3 regions of the Acidovorax sp. 106 genome follow, and region 1 is predicted to be linked to each of the others. Evidence: predicted binding sites of a transcription regulator. Region 1 holds the regulator's gene; each other region holds the start of a gene.
The links. The regulator FNR, encoded in region 1, switches genes on or off when oxygen is low (the NO sensors DNR and NnrR bind a similar motif). The targets are predictions, from matches to a motif close to TTGATNNNNATCAA.

Region 1 (5,216 bases):
AAGACCGTAGATCACAAGGCGAAGGGTCTCGGGGATTGCATCGACTGCACGCTGTGTGTGCAGGTGTGCCCTGTGGGTATTGATATTCGCAAAGGGCTGCAGTACGAGTGCATTGGGTGCGGGTTGTGCGTGGATGCGTGCAACACTGTCATGGACAAGGTGAAGTACCCCCGTGGCTTGATTCGGTTCACTACCCAGAATGGCGTCGTGAAGCGCTGGTCGCAGTCCCAGATCCTACGGCGCGTGTTGCGGCCCCGTGTGTTGATTTACAGCGCCGTGCTGGTGACCTTGTGTGTGGCCATGCTTGCCAGCCTGATGACCAGAACGCCTTTGAAGGTCGACGTTGTGCGGGATCGTGCCGCCTTGTCTCGCATCGTTGCGGGCGGTAAGCTGGAGAACATCTACCGTATCCAGATCATGAATGCGACGGAGTTGCCTCAGCGCTACCACGTAGCAGCCAAGGGGCTGGAGGGCTTGGAGGTCGTATCGGAGGCTGCTGTGGACATTGAGCCTGCGCAGTCACGCTGGGTGGCGGTGCGTTTGCAGGTGCCCTATGGGTCCGCAACGCCGGGTTCGCATCCTGTGACGTTTGAGATTGGGGCGGAAGGTGGTGGCGCCCATGTATCGGAAAAAACTGTCTTTTTGGTTCCTCGGTAAGCAGCCTGTGGTCTCGCTGTTTTACCCGTTTTGATGGAGTTTGCTATGTCTTCGATTTCCTCTTCAGCACCCGCACCCGCACCCGTCCAGGCTGCCCCTTGGTGGAAGTTTGGCCATGTTTGGCTGGTGCTCTCAGGCCCCGCGATCGTCGTAGTGGCGGGCTTCGTCACCTTGTGGATTGCAGTGTCCAGTCCTGACCCTGTGGTTGCTGAAGACTACTACCAGCAAGGCATTGACATCAACAAGAGGCTGGAGAATCCGGAGCCCGGCATGGCACCTGCGCTCAAGGGCCGCAACCATGCCGTGACACCACTCAAAGACCAGCCCCGCTAGTTGCGGGGTCAGGGCCTCCATGGCGGTAGGCCCAGGCTTCGACGCCTTCTCAAAACCATACGGAGACACCACGATGTGGACACAGCGTTTGATGTGGATTGCTTGGCCTGCTTTTTTGGTCGCCGGGGCTTTGGAGGTGTTGGTGTTTGCCATGGTGGACCCCCAAGACCTGCACTGGTTTGGACAGCCGCTGGCGTTGTCTCGGCAGGGGGTTTACACCCTGGCGTTCTTTGCCTTTTGGGCGCTCACCATGTTGTCGGGTGCCATGACCACGCTGCTGGCCATGTCACCGTTTGAACTCAACCGCTGCCCTGTGCCTGACCAAGACCGGCCTGACGATTGCCGCAAGACACCATCTTGCCCTTGATGTGGGTTGCAAGCTACCGTTGGGCATGCCCTGCAAGCAGGTTGCTCAATGGCATGCTTGCTGATTGTTCACGATGCGGCGCAGGGCATCGGTGTCCAAGATTCGTACGTGGCGCTGGCGAACTTCGACGGTTCCATCCTCTACGAATTTGGAGAAAGTGCGGCTCACGGTTTCCAATTTGAGGCCCAGGTAGCTGCCAATTTCTTCCCGGGTCATGCGCAGCACCAACTCCGATTGAGAGAAGCCGCGAGCATGCAGGCGCTGTACCAGGTTGAGCAGGAATGCCGCCAAGCGCTCTTCAGCCCGCATGCTGCCCAAAAGAAGCATCACGCCGTGTTCGCGCACGATTTCGCGGCTCATGATTTTGTGCACATGGTGCTGCAGTGCCGTTACTTCGCGTGAGAGTTCTTCAATGCGATCAAACGGCATCACACAGACTTCGGCGTCTTCCAGCGCCACGGCGTCGCAGGTATGGTGATCATTGACAATGCCATCCAGGCCGATGATCTCACCGGCCATTTGAAAGCCCGTGACTTGGTCGCGACCATCCTCAGTGGCGACACAGGTCTTGAAGAAACCTGTGCGAATGGCGTACAGCGAGGTGAAGGCTTCGCCATTGCGAAAAAGTGTGCCGCCGCGCTTGACTTTGCGGCGCACGGCCACCACCTCGTCGATGCGCTGCAGCTGTTCGTCATTGAGGCCAACGGGCATGCAAAGCTCGCGGAGGTTGCAGTTGGAGCAAGCGACTTTGATGGTGAGCGGATTCATGGCACAGAAACCTGGTTGATGTTCGGGCATATCGTGCACGACGAGGGAGGCCGGTATGCCTCGGTCTGCGAGTAGCAGCAGATGATATGCATCAAATTGTCGCTCTTGTGGAGATGACTTCACTTGATGCAGGTCAAGGACGCAAGAGGAGGGGTGCGGCACAGTAAGCTAGTACGCAAGGATATCCCCATGACCGCAGTTACCCCAGAACTCCTGACCCGCTTTGACGTGCCAGGCCCTCGATACACCTCCTACCCCACGGCAGACCGTTTCGTGGAGGCATTTGGCCAAGAGGAATATGCCTTGGCATTGGCGCAGAGGCATCTGGGAACAGGTGCCAAGGCGATGCCATTGTCGCTTTACGTGCACATTCCGTTTTGCGAGTCGCTATGCTACTACTGCGCTTGCAACAAGATCATCACCAAACACCATGACCGCGCCGATGTCTATTTGCGCTACCTGAGCCGTGAGATTGATCTGCACACGGCCCAGTGCGGTGTAGGGCAGGTGGTCAGTCAGCTGCATTTGGGGGGGGGGACGCCGACGTTTCTCTCGGATGAGGGCTTGCGCGAACTCATGTCTATGCTCAAGCGCAGCTTCACGCTGGCGCCTGGGGGTGAGTATTCGATCGAGGTGGACCCGCGGACTGTGAATGCAGAGCGCTTGGCCTTGTTGGCCGAGTTGGGTTTTAACCGGCTGAGTTTTGGTGTGCAAGACTTTGACACCGAGGTACAAAAGGCCGTGCACCGCGTGCAGCCCGCCGAGCAGGTCTTTGCTTTGGTAGAGTCCGCCCGGTCCATTGGGTTTGATTCCATCAATGTGGATTTGATTTACGGTTTGCCACGCCAGACCCCTGAATCTTTTGACCGTACGCTGTCCCAGATCGCTCAGCTCCGCCCGGATCGGATTGCGCTGTACGCTTATGCTCACTTGCCAGACCGCTTCAAGCCCCAGCGTCGCATCATCACTGCCGAGCTGCCTACGGGCGGAGCCAAGGTGGCCATGTTGTCGCGTTCGCTGGATGCCTTTTTGGAGGCGGGCTACGTGTATGTGGGGATGGACCATTTCGCGCTGCCCACCGATGCCCTGGCCATTGCCAAGCGGCAAGGGCGCTTGCACCGTAATTTCCAGGGGTACAGCACGCAGCCTGACTGCGATCTGATTGGCTTGGGCGTATCGGCCATTGGGCGCATTGGTGCCACCTATAGCCAAAATGCCAAGACCCTGGATGAGTACTACGACCACCTCGACCAGGGGCGTTTGCCCGTGGTCCGTGGCTTGGCACTGAATCGGGACGATCTGGTGCGACGTGCTGCCATCATGGCCTTGATGTGCCAAGGAGAGTTGCTCATTGAGCCCATGGAGCAGGCTTGGCTGATTGACTTCCGCCGCTACTTTGCTGCTGAGTTGGATCAGCTCCAGGACATGCAGACCCAAGGCCTGGTGGAGGTCGGTGACGAGGGTGTGCGTGTCACGGCCATGGGGTGGTTCTTTGTGCGTGGCATTGCCATGGTGTTTGATCGCTACCTGCAGGCTGATCGCACGCGTGCCAAGTTCTCTCGCATCATCTGACACTCGATATGACTGGTGCCGTGGCCTGGACTGCGTTGGTGATGGGGCTCCTGGGTGGTACCCACTGCATTGCCATGTGTTCGGCGCCTTGCGGTGCCGTGGTGGGGGCGGGCGCTTCAGTGGCAGGAACTCTCCCGCCAGAGCAGCCTGTGCACTGGATGCCACGCAGCGCAGCACCCTCTGTTCTGCGCCAGTTGGCTTTTCACAGTGGCCGTGTGCTGGGCTATTCGCTGCTGGGGGCCTTGGCGGCCTGGGCGATGGACAGCCTGGCCTGGGTCACCCAGCAATCCATGGCACTGCGGCCTGTGTGGACGCTCATGCACGTTGCTGTGCTGGGTTGGGGGCTGATGATGATGGTTCAGTTGCGCCAGCCTGCCTGGGTGGAGCAGGCCGGTCGCTCAGTGTGGGCGCGTGTCAGGCCCTTGGTGGGCAGCCCTGCCGGGGTGGCGTCGGCTGGTATGTTGTGGGCTCTGATGCCCTGTGGGCTGCTTTACTCAGCGCTGTTGGTGGCAGCGCTCAGTGGCGGCCCGGTACAAGGGGCGTTGTCTATGGCGCTTTTTGCAGTGGGCAGCGGCCTGTGGCTGGTCGGTGGCCCGCTGGCATGGCATTGGGGGCGCAAGCACCTCCAAGCGTTGCGGGGTGATTGGGGGGCTCGTATCAGTGGCGCCTTGTTGTGTGGCGTTGCGGTGTGGGCGTTGTGGATGGACTTGGTATACAAGCCTTCACTGTGGTGTCGTTGAGTCAGGCGCTTGGCCCTGCCTGCCAAGAACCTGTTCAAAGAGCTGGCCGACTGCTTTGGCTTGTATAGCTAGCGATCAGTCCGTCACTTTTTGGCAATTTCACCACACTCCGTCAGCTTTTACATCTTGCTGGACCAGCTGATCTATCTTTGCGGGACAGCCATTTTTCTGCTTCTGCCGAACCGTGCGCTGAGATGGCCCCGGCTGGGCACAAGGTTTTGCGGCTTTTGCGTCTGAGTTCGACCTCTTTTCCAGAAAAGCGCTGCTGGAAATAGGGGGTAAACGCCTTGCTCAGGCGGCCATCAGAACTGGTGATAATGGGCTTAACAATTGCCGCGGTATTGTTACATTTTCCCACTGTCACCTATTGCGCTGTGAATACCTCAGTTCTTATCGATATCAGCCAGTTGCGAATTGGCATGTATATCCAGCTGGATTTGAGTTGGATGCAGCATCCGTTTCCCGTCAGCAATTTCAGGGTGGGCTCTGCGGAGCAGATCGCAACCCTGCGCGAGTTGGGGCTCACCCAAATCAAGGTGCTGCCCAAGAAAAGCGACCCCGAGTTTCGCCATGGCGTGATTCCGCCAGAACTCGAAACTCCGCCAGCATGCCCAGAGCCTGTATCGCCTGAGTCCGTTGTTGCGGATCAATCCTCTGCATTGACCGCTGGGGCTGAGAATGCCCTGGCGTTGCGGCGCAGGTTGCTGCTGGCAGCCCAAAACGCTTCTTTGATGGCCTGCGATCAGCGCTTTCGCTTGGCCACTCGCCAGTATGTGGCG
Region 2 (5,216 bases), 3.4 Mb from region 1:
TCTGCTGTCTGAAGCAGCGCCAGGTGGTCCACGCCCGGCGCGCCGTGGCAAAGCAGGATCTGGTCGGTCAGGAAATGGGTGTGTGGCAGGCGGGCCATCCATTCCAGCTCGCGGGGGCTGAGCTGGGCGTGGGCGTACTGGTCTGAAAAGCTGGCGGTGGGGCTCAGGTGCAGCAACTGCCGCTCATGGTTGCCTGCGAGGTGCACCCAGTCCTGCGCCATCAGGTATTGCGCTGTTCCGAGGGGGAGCAAGGGGCCGGAAACGCTGTCGCCCAGGTTGACCACAGTGTCTACACCCCGCGTGCACAGGTCTGCAGCCACGGCGTGCAGGGCGGCCAGGTTGCCATGGATGTCGGATAGGACGGCGATGCGCATGCCGCGCATGTTAAGCGCTGAGGCGTGCAGGAGGTCGGCTGTGCATCGGTGCCCCAAAGCGCACCGGGGTTCAGTGCGGGCCAGCGCTCACTGGGACTGCGCCCGGTCCCGCCGCAACGCTCCCCGCAACAACCGTGTCGCCCGATCCTTGAGTCCCACCGGCTTGCCCGGCCGCACCGGGTGCTTGCGTGCCTCCACGCAAGCCGCCAAAAAGTCCTGCAGGATGGCCGTGTCGTCCAGCGTGTCCGAGCCCTTTTTGTGGAACTCCGGGTGCCACTGGGTGGCCGCGATGTAGCCGCGCCCTGGGGCGGGCTTGAGGCGGATGGCCTCGGGCACGCCGTCGGGTTCGCTCAGCGCTTCGACCTCAAACTCGGGTGCCACACGCTTGATGCCCTGGTGGTGGATGCTGTTCACGCGCGCTCGGGGTGCGTCGGGGTAGAGCTGGGCCAGGCGCGAGCCGGGCACGATCTGGATGTCGTGGAAGTGCTGGTCGTAGGTGGTGGCGTTGCGGTGCTGCCGTGCGCCGGGGTGCTGGGTTTCGATGTCCTGGTACAGCGCGCCGCCAAAGGCCACGTTGATCAGCTGCAGGCCCCGGCACACGCCAAAGATGGGTTTGCCCACTTCGGCAAAGGCTTTGACCAGGGCCAGGTCGTAGATGTCGCGCACGCGGTCGCCCACCCACTCTTCACGCAGAGGTTCTTCGCCATAGTTGCCGGGCCACACGTCGGCGCCGCCGTGCATCACCACACCATCGAGCCATTCGGCATAGTGCTGCAGCGTGACGTCGCCGCGCGCCGTCTCGCCCGTGGGGCAGGGCACCATCACGACGATGGCGCCGGACGACATGATCCAGTGCGCGATGGATTGCTCGACGTACTGCAGCGTTTTGTTGGTGAACAGGGGGCGGGTGGGGTCGGCGTGCTGGAAGCAGGCGGACAGGCCGATTTTGAGGCGGGGGGCGTCGGGCATGGCGGGGTGGTGCTGAAGGTGCGCTGGCGAGGGGGCGCACAGGCCAGCCACGGTTGTAGCACCGCGCTGCCAGGGGCGGTGTAGGAGAGCGTCGGCTTCCGTTGCCGCATCTGCGGCCCGGCCAACCTGCCGGTGGTGCGATGGACGTGGCGCAGCACCCGCAGGCCCAGCAGGGCCTGGTTAAGCATGAAAATGGCCTCTAGCGCTTGTTAAATAAGCGTGAGCAGCTATATAAACAATAGCGTTTAGCCCGCTCAGGCAGTGACCAGCTCCGACGTCTGGCAGGCTGCTTCTGCTGCGGCAGGCTGGGCTTGCAAGGCGATGCCAGGGCGGGACAGCAAGGGGTGCAGTTGCACCACCTGGCCCACCATGATGAGGGCGGGGGGCTGCACCTTCTCGGCCACGGCCAGGGCGGGCAGGGTGGCCAGGGTGGCGGCCAGGCAGCGCTCGGTGGGCAGCGTGGCGTTTTCCACCACGGCGGCGGGCGTGTCGGCGGGCAGGCCGTGAGCGATGAGCTGGCTGCAGATGGCGGGCAGGGCGCCCACACCCATGTAGATCACCACGGTTTGGCGGGGGCGGGCCAGTAGTTCCCAGTCCAGCCCCACGGTGCGGTCTTCGCGCAGGTGGCCCGTGGCAAACACCAGGGTGCAGGCGTGGTCGCGGTGCGTGAGCGGTATGCCCACCGAGGCCCCAGCGCCCTGCGCAGCCGTGATGCCCGGCACCACATCAAAGCCAATGCCCGCTTGCGCCAGGGCCTGCACCTCTTCACCGCCGCGCCCAAAAATGTAGCAGTCGCCGCCCTTCAGGCGCACCAGGCTACGGCCGCTTTGGGCCAGGCGCACCATCAGTTCAATGATCTGCTCTTGCGGCAGGGTGTGGCGCGAGGATTCCTTGCCCACATAGATGCGCTCTGCATCGGGGGCGATGCAGTCCAGCACGGCGGGGCCGACCAGGTGGTCGTACAGCACCAGGGTGGCGCTTTGCAACGCGCGGTAGGCCTTGCGGGTGAGCAGATCCGGGTCGCCGGGGCCCGCGCCCACCAGCGTGACATGACCCGCCTGCGGGCATGGGCTTTGGGCCGCGCAGGCCCTGTCTGCGGCGGTGCCGGTCGCGTTGTTCATCGGGCTCATCGTGGATCTCGTTGTGTGATGGGAACAGGCCCGATGTTTAAACGCAATGCACCGCCCGACCTTGACTTAGTTCAAGGTCGGCGCATGCAAGCCGCGAGACGATGCGTTCATTGGCGGTGACGGTCTGCGCAGGGCAAGCACTTGTCTTGCACATGCCACGCCGCCCACGCTCCCCACGGTGAAGACATGACACACAACCCCCTCTCCCCGCAGGCCAGCCCGGTGCGTGCGCGCCTGGGCGCCGCCTGTCTGGCCTGGTGTGCCGGCCTGGGGCTGGCGGGCATGGCTGCCGCGCAGCCTACCCAACCCGCACCGGCTGCCCCCAGCCCCGAGCGCCAGGGCGCGCTGGTGCGCATGGTGCGGCAAGACTGCGGCTCGTGCCACGGCATGCGCCTGACGGGCGGGCTGGGCCCGGCCCTCACGCCCCAGGCGCTGGAGGGCAAGCCCCTGCTGTCCATGGCTTCCACCATCTACGGCGGCCGCCCTGGCACCCCCATGCCGGGCTGGAGCGCCATGCTCACCCAGGACGAAGCCCAGTGGGTTGCGCAGCAACTGGCCGATGGCTTTCCTGAAGAACCCCGGAGACCCGCGCGATGAACCGATCCATCCTCCCTAGCGTCCACCGGCGCGGCTGGCTGTCCGTGATGGCCAGCTCCGTGGTGGCGGCCTCTCCCCTGTGGGCCAGCGGCTGCGCGGCCCTGGCCGACGGCGCTGCACCTGCCGCCGACACCCTGCGCGGCACGGGCGATCTGGGCGTGGTCATCCAGCGCGCACGGGGCGCCATCACGGTGGTCAACACCAGCCAGCGCAGCTTGCTGGGCGAGGTGGGCGGGCTGGGTGATCTGTCGCACGCCTCGGTGGTGTTCTCGCGCGATGGGCGCTATGCCTATGTGTTCGGGCGCGATGGCGGTCTCACGCAGGTGGACCTGCTGCGCGAGCGCACGGTGCACCGGGTGATGCAGGCCGGCAACTCGATTGGTGGCGCCATCAGCGCCGATGGCACGCTGGTGGCGGCGCAAAACTATGTGCCCGGCGGCGTGAAGGTGTTTGACGCGAAAACGCTGGACCTGCTGGCCGACCTGCCCGCCACCTACGGCAAGGGCAACGACCAGCGTTCGCGGGTGGTGGGTCTGGTGGACTTGCCCCAGCGCCGCTTTGCCTACAGCCTGTTCGATGCCGACGCCATTTGCGTGGCCGACTGCGCCGACCCCGCCCACCCGCGCGTGCACACCCTCGAAGGCATTGGCCGCCAGCCGTACGACGCGCTGGTCACCCCCGACGGGCGCTATTACATCGCTGGCCTGTTTGGCGAAGACGGGCTGGCCATGGTGGACCTGTGGGAGCCCAAACCCGTGGTGCGGCGCATTCTGGCGGGCTATGGCCGGGGCCAGCAGCCTTTGCCGGTGTACAAGATGCCGCACCTGCGCGGCTGGGCCGTGGCCGGGCGCCACGCCTACCTGCCCGCCATTGGCCGCCACGAGGTGCTGGTGGTGGACACCACCACCTGGCAAGAGGTGGGCCGCATCCCGGTCGCGGGGCAGCCCGTGTTTGTGATGGCACGGCCTGATGGCCGCCAGGTGTGGGTGAACTTTGCCGTGCCCGACTATGACCAGGTGCAGGTCATCGACACCCTCAGCCAGCGCGTGGTGGACACGCTGCGCCCCGGCAAGGCGGTGCTGCACATGGAGTTCACGCCACGCGGCGACACGGTGTGGATCAGCTGCCGCGACGACCACCTGGTGCGCGTCATCGACACCGCCACGCGTCAGACCCTGGCCACGCTGGCGGTGGATGCCCCCAGTGGCATCTTCTTCACTGCGCGCGCGCAGCGCATGGGGTTCTGACATGCAAGCCGTGCCCGACCCTGCTGTGCCTTCCCTGGGCAGCCCCAGCCCTAGCCCTTATCCCAGCCCCGCGCAGCGCCTGTCGCTGCTCAACGCCTGGCAGCGCGGCTTTCCGCTGTGCGATGAACCGTTTGCCGTGGTGGGCGCGGCCCTGGACATGCCCAGCGCACAGGTGCTGCAGGCCTACCGCCAGCTGGCGCAAGAGGGCGCCCTCAGCCGCATTGGCGCCGTGTTTGCGCCGGGCAGCGGCGGTGCCTCGGTGCTGGCCGCCATGGCCGTGCCGCCCGACCGGCTGGAGGCCGTGGCCGCCGTGGTCTCGGCACACCCCGGCGTTAACCACAACTACGAGCGTGAAAACACCTACAACCTGTGGTTTGTGCTGACCGGTGCCAGCGAAGTGCAGGTGGAGCAGGCGATGGTGGAGCTGGAAGCTGCCACGGGCCTGAGCGCACTGCGTCTGCCCATGCTGCAGCCCTACCGCATTGACCTGGCCTTTGACTTGGCGGCTGGCCTGACAGCGGTGCCGTGCATTGGCCCCGTCGCTGTGGGCTGCGCTGCGCTGCCCGCCTCACAAGCCCCCCATGGCCCGCGCGCTGCGGCCACGGCGGTGTTGGCCGATGCCGATTGGCCCCTGGCCGCGCTGGCCGAGGCGGGTTTGCCCCTGGTGGAGCAGCCCTACGCCGCATGGGCGCAGGCCCTGGGCACCACCGCCGCACAGGTGCAGGCGCGCCTGCAGCAGTGGGTGCACACCGGCGTGCTCAGCCGCTTTGGCGTGGTGGTACGACACCACGAACTGGGCTTTGCCGCCAACGCCATGACGGTGCTGGACGTGCCAGATGCCCAGGTGGATGCTGCAGGCCGCGCCCTGGCCGCCCAGCCGGGAGTGACCCTGGCCTACC
Region 3 (5,216 bases), 2.9 Mb from region 1:
CCTTCTTGAAGGACGGCGGGCAGTATTCCGACGCAGAGATCGTTGAGCTGGTGGTGCGCACTTGCTTTGATGGCTTGGCCGCGCGCTGATGCGCTGATGGCTTGGCAGCGCGTTGTCGCTGCAAGATGCTCTCCCCAAAAAGAAAGCCCGGCAAGCCGGGCTTTCTCGTGTCTGCCGTTTGCGCAAGGCAGGCTTACTTGGGCAAAATCACCTTGTCCACCACGTGGATCACGCCGTTGCTGGTGAACACATCGGTCGCCACGATATTGCTCGTGCGCATGCGCTGATCGGTAATGACCAGACTGGCGCTGACCGTAAAGCTTTGCCCTTGCACCGAGGTGATGGCGCTGCCCACAGGCACCTCGGCTTTCAGTACCCGCGCCGGGACGACGTGGTAGGTCAATACCGAGGTCAACAGCGTCTTGTTGGCGAGTAACGCCTCTTTGGTCACCCCCAACTCAGCCAACAGCGCGGCAAACGCAGCGTTGGTCGGCGCGAAAACCGTGAAAGGCCCCTTGCCTTGCAGCGTGCTCACCAAGCCTGCCGCTGCCACGGCTTCTACCAGGATGCTGAAATCTGGCAGCGCCGAAGCGGTGGCCACGATGTCCTTGTCGGCAGGCAGCAGTACCCGGTCGAGCAGGTGCACCACGCCATTGCTGGCCTGGATGTCTGTGGCGGTGATGTTGCTGACGCGGTTGCGCCCGTCGGTTACCTTGAGGCCGCCGCTGGCCTCGATCTTGAAGAACCCGCCGGCCAGCGGGGTGATCGCCTTGCCCACGGGCACGTCGGCGCGCGCTACCTTGCTTCCCAGTACGTGGTAGCTCAGTACGGCGGTCAGCAGGGTTTTGTTGGCCAGCAGGGCTTCTTTGGTAACACCCAGCTCGCTGAGCAGTGCTGCAAAAGCCGCATTGGTAGGCGCAAACACGGTCAATGAGCCCGTGCTCAGCGTTTGTGTCAGCCCGGCTGCCACCACGGCCTCCACCAAAATGCTGAGGTCTGGGTTGTTTTGCGCGACTTCGACAATCGTGCGCTGGGGCTCGTCATCGCCGCCGCCACAGGCTTGCAGCAGCGTGGTGCCAGCACCCAGCGCAGCGGTCATCAAGACAGTACGGCGGTTCAACAAGGTGTTCATGGAGCGTCTCCTGGATCTGTAGAGCACAAGTGGTGCTTTGATGCCGGTTTACTTGGGCATCAACACGGTGTCGATCACATGGATCACACCGTTGCTGGCGGCCACGTCGGTCGCCACCACCTTGGACTTGTCCACCATCACTCCACCAGACGTGGCGACGGTCAGTTCCTGACCCTGCACGGTCTTGACCTTCCCTGCCGCAACGTCTTTGGCCATCACCTTGCCGGGCACGACGTGGTACGTCAGCACTTTGGTCAGTGCAGCCTTGTCTGCCAGAAGGCTGTCCAGTGTGGCCTTGGGAATTTTGGCGAAAGCTTCATCGGTTGGCGCAAACACGGTGAACGGGCCGGGGCCCTTGAGGGTGTCTACCAAGCCTGCAGCTTGCACTGCAGCCACGAGCGTCTTGAAGTTGCCGGCCTTGACCGCTGTGTCCACGATGTCTTGGGCCAATGCGCTGAAGGTGGCACCTGCGGTCAGGGCGAGTGCAATCAAAGTCTTCTTCATGGTCGTTCCTCTTTGGATCAGTGGGAAATGACACGCCAGGATGGGCGCAGCTGGAATTTATAACCAAATGGTCTTGAAGTAAACCATTTGGTTGTAAAAAAACTGATTGGTAATTTTTTGGGGTTGCACGATTGAATGGGCGAAAAAAAACCCCGCCAGGGCGGGGTTTGGGCTGGTGCCGAAACCGTTCAGCGAACGATCAACAGCGGTACCTTGCAGTGGGCCAGCACCTGTGTGGTGACCGAGCCCACGACCAGGGTGGCCAGGGCGCCGTGACCGTGGGAGCCCATCACCAGCAAGTCGAATTTGCCGCTCTCTGCCACTTTGGCAATGGTCTCGCCCACTGCACCCACCTTGAACATGCACTTGGCTTGCACGCCATGGCGGGCGAGGAACTTGGCCACGGGGGCGGTGACTTTCTCGGCTTCTTCCGTGTGGTAGTTGTCCACCACTTCTTTGCCCAAGGCCGCGCGTGCGCGGGTGGGCAGCGGGGCCTGCACCGTCAGTACGGTGTAGCTGTGGCTTGCGCCCAGCAGGTCTTCGTGGGTGGCCAGGTAGGCCAGCATCTTCTTGGTGTAGGCGCTGCCGTCGACAGCCAGCAAAATGTTCATGGTGTGCTCCAGGTTGGTGTGCTCAGACTAATGCGCGCGGGCGGTTGTTGTCTTGACCTGGGTCATGTTTTTCGTCGTGCGCTGTGAAAGGCGGTTGAACAGGGGTGTTCAGGGGCCTGCGCCGATCATACGGTGACGCACATCTGGGGCTGGAAGGTGGCCTGTTCCCCCTTGCGGGCATAGCCTAGCGGGTTGGCCACCACGCGGCATTGCCAGGGCTGCCCGGTGGCGGCGTGCGTGCCGCGCACGGTGTAGTCGCTGGGCGCGTGCAGGTGGCCGTGCAGCCACAGCTGGGCGTGGGGCAGCAGCCCGTCCAGGGCGTTGCAAAAACCTGCAGTGCCGGGCACCAGCCCATAGCGCGGGTCCGCACTGCGCAGGCTGGGGGCAAAGTGGGTAACGGCCACGGTGGGGCCGTCAAACGGCGTGGCCAGGGCAGAGCGCAGCCATTGCTGGCAAGCCAGGGCCTGCTCGCGCATGGGCTCGGCCAGAAAGGGCTCGCCATGCCGGGTGCCACCGGTCTTGCGCAGGTAGAAATTGGCGGCGCGGTAGGCTTTGTCGCGCAGGCGCAGTTGGCGGGCGAGGTCCTCGGTACCTTCGTGTTCGGCCAGCGCGTCAAAGTCGCTCCAGAGGGTGGTGCCCACAAAGCGCACGCCGCCGAGCACCAGGGTTTCGCGCTCCAGCCAGGCAATGCCCAACCGCTCGCAGGTGCTGCGCAGGCGCTCGTGGGCTTCGTCAAAATCCTGAGCGTCGTATTCGTGGTTGCCTGGCACAAACAGCACGGGGGTGGGCCAGGTGCCGCCTGCCGCCTGGGGGGCAAACCGGGCCAGGCCGAAGTCTTTGTCGCTGAGCAATCCCCCTTGCTGGTAGGAGCCGATGTCGCCAGCGAGCACCAGCAGGTCAGCACCGGGTGCGGGCTCGGGAACAAAATGAGGGTGCGCCTCCAGGTGCAGATCGGACAGGAGCTGAATCTTCATGCAGGCAGTGTAGATGCCCAAGATGCGCCCGGGCTGGGTGCGCCTAGTCCGGGAACATGCTGCGGGCCGAGCGCGCCAGGGCGTTGAGCAGCCATTCCATGGCCTTCTCTTGGGGGCCGCGCCGCCGCCACAGCGCATCGACGTGCACGGCGGGCACGTTCAGGGGCAGGGGGCGTTGCACCAGCCGGTCGGCAATGCCGGTCACCGGCACAAAGTGCCGGGGCAGCACGGTGAGCAAGTCCGAGCCCACCACCACCCGGCCCGCCGTGAAGAACTGGTTGACGGTGATGAGCACATGCCGCTTGCGCCCCAGCGAGGCCAGGGCCTCGTCGATAAAGCCGTAGGGCCGCCCGGAAAAGCTCACCAGCATGTGCCGCGCCGCGCAATAGGCATCGAGCGTCAACTCCCCGCTGGCCAGCGGATGCCCTTGGCGCATCACGCACATGTATTCACCGTCGTATAGGCGCCGGCTGTCATAGGCCACGGCGCCGCCCGATTGGGCACGGGCCGTCAGGTCCGCCAGGGCGGCTGGAAAGTAGCCCACGGCCATGTCGGCCGATTCTTCGTCCAGCAGGCGGCGCGGGTCGCGCGTGGTGAGGGGCAGCACGCGCACCGAGATGCCCGGGGCCTCGCGCTCGATGATTTGCACCAGCGCGGGGATCAGCGTGGCGGCGGTGGCATCGGCCATGGCCAGCACAAAGGTAGATGTGGCGGTGGACGGCTCGAATGCGCCTGGGGCCAGGGACTCTTGCAGCAGGGCCAGTGCATCGCGCACGCTGGGCCACAGCGCCAGGGCGCGGGGCGTGGGCTCCACGCCCTGCCCGCTGCGCACCATCAACTCGTCACCCACCACCTCGCGCAAGCGCCGCATGGCGTTGCTGACGGCCGGTTGGGTGATGGAAAGCTTGTGCGCAGCCTTGGTCAGGCTGCGCTCGGCCATCACTTCATCGAAGACACGCAGCAGATTCAAATCCAGTGAACGGAAGTTCACCAGCGATGCTTTGGGCGATGTCTTCGGTGAGGTCATGGCTCGATCATCATCAATGTGAATGTAATGAATTCAAAATATAAATTTGAATAGATAAAGGGTAAACCCTAAGATTCATGCATTCGCCCGGCAATCTCGCCAAAAGCGTTTGAAAAGGGACTTCAAAATGACCAATTTCGCACACGTCGATTACCCCACCGAACACCTTGGCGTGACCCGCGCCGAAAACGCAGCCGCCTCCATCAAGGACATGGCGTCGCGCTTTGACGGCACCCGCGGTGCTGCCTCTTTGCTGCTGGCCGCAGTGGTTTCCGCCCTGCTGGTCGTAGCCAACCAAGTGATCGACACTTGGAGCGAAGGCCATCTGTTGGCCGCCTGGATGGTGCTGTGGCTCGTTGCCTTTGCCGCCCTGGCCCTCTTGACCATGCCCGCCCGCCGCATGGCTGTGGCCCTGCGCGCCTCGGCCAAGGCCTGGGCTGAAAACCGCGCCCGCGCTGCTGAAGACGAGCGCACCTGGCAAGTCGCCCTGAAGGATCCCCGCATCATGGCCGAACTGAACCAGGCTCTGGGTGTGCGCACCTTGCGCGATATTAGCCCCTACTACTGAGCACTTCGGTGACTCCCAACTGCGGCGGGCCCTGGATAAGCACCGGGGTTGAGCCAAAGATTCAAGCCGTGGACGGTACAACGTCCACGGCTTTTTTCATGCCTGCTCGCACTGCGGGGCTGGGCTGTTTGGTCGCATATGCGGTAGTGTCTGCAGATGCCCACAAAAAAGCCGCCCGGCACAAAGGCGGGGCGGCTGATTGAGGCCTGGGCCCTGCGCGCAAGTGCGCAGCAAATGGGCTCAGCCGCGTGCCCGGTCAGGCCGACAGGCGCTTTTCAATAGCGGCCTTGGTGTCCAGCAGGGCTTGGGGCAGGTGGTAAGCCAGTTGCTCAAAGTGCGTGGTGTGCAGCTTGAGTTCTTCGGTCCATGCCGCCTTGTCGATGCTGGTGACGGTGGTGAA

Region 2: cobA (uroporphyrinogen-III C-methyltransferase) is a predicted target of FNR. The motif match lies at 2,535-2,548, and genes of this name have one in related genera.
Region 3: C8C98_RS08400 (universal stress protein) is a predicted target of FNR. The motif match lies at 2,300-2,313, and genes of this name have one in related genera.

Annotation. Positions count from the first base shown of each region.
Region 1 is NZ_RCCC01000001.1:4,787,667-4,792,882, reverse strand. It holds gene ccoG (cytochrome c oxidase accessory protein CcoG) at 1-657, shown strand, start outside; gene C8C98_RS21065 (FixH family protein) at 703-990, shown strand; gene C8C98_RS21060 (hypothetical protein) at 1,064-1,357, shown strand; gene fnr (fumarate/nitrate reduction transcriptional regulator Fnr) at 1,403-2,125, opposite strand; gene hemN (oxygen-independent coproporphyrinogen III oxidase) at 2,315-3,697, shown strand; gene C8C98_RS21045 (sulfite exporter TauE/SafE family protein) at 3,706-4,437, shown strand; gene C8C98_RS21040 (HD-GYP domain-containing protein) at 4,857-5,216, shown strand, end outside.
Region 2 is NZ_RCCC01000001.1:1,412,884-1,418,099, reverse strand. It holds gene C8C98_RS06385 (metallophosphoesterase) at 1-374, opposite strand, end outside; gene C8C98_RS06380 (gamma-glutamyl-gamma-aminobutyrate hydrolase family protein) at 462-1,343, opposite strand; gene cobA (uroporphyrinogen-III C-methyltransferase) at 1,598-2,473, opposite strand; gene C8C98_RS06370 (cytochrome c) at 2,660-3,070, shown strand; gene C8C98_RS06365 (cytochrome D1 domain-containing protein) at 3,118-4,317, shown strand; gene C8C98_RS06360 (Lrp/AsnC family transcriptional regulator) at 4,319-5,216, shown strand, end outside.
Region 3 is NZ_RCCC01000001.1:1,888,800-1,894,015, forward strand. It holds gene C8C98_RS08385 (TetR/AcrR family transcriptional regulator) at 1-89, shown strand, start outside; gene C8C98_RS08390 (fasciclin domain-containing protein) at 194-1,132, opposite strand; gene C8C98_RS08395 (fasciclin domain-containing protein) at 1,181-1,636, opposite strand; gene C8C98_RS08400 (universal stress protein) at 1,825-2,247, opposite strand; gene C8C98_RS08405 (metallophosphoesterase) at 2,373-3,221, opposite strand; gene C8C98_RS08410 (LysR family transcriptional regulator) at 3,265-4,248, opposite strand; gene C8C98_RS08415 (hypothetical protein) at 4,376-4,816, shown strand; gene C8C98_RS08420 (phosphoenolpyruvate carboxykinase (GTP)) at 5,073-5,216, opposite strand, start outside.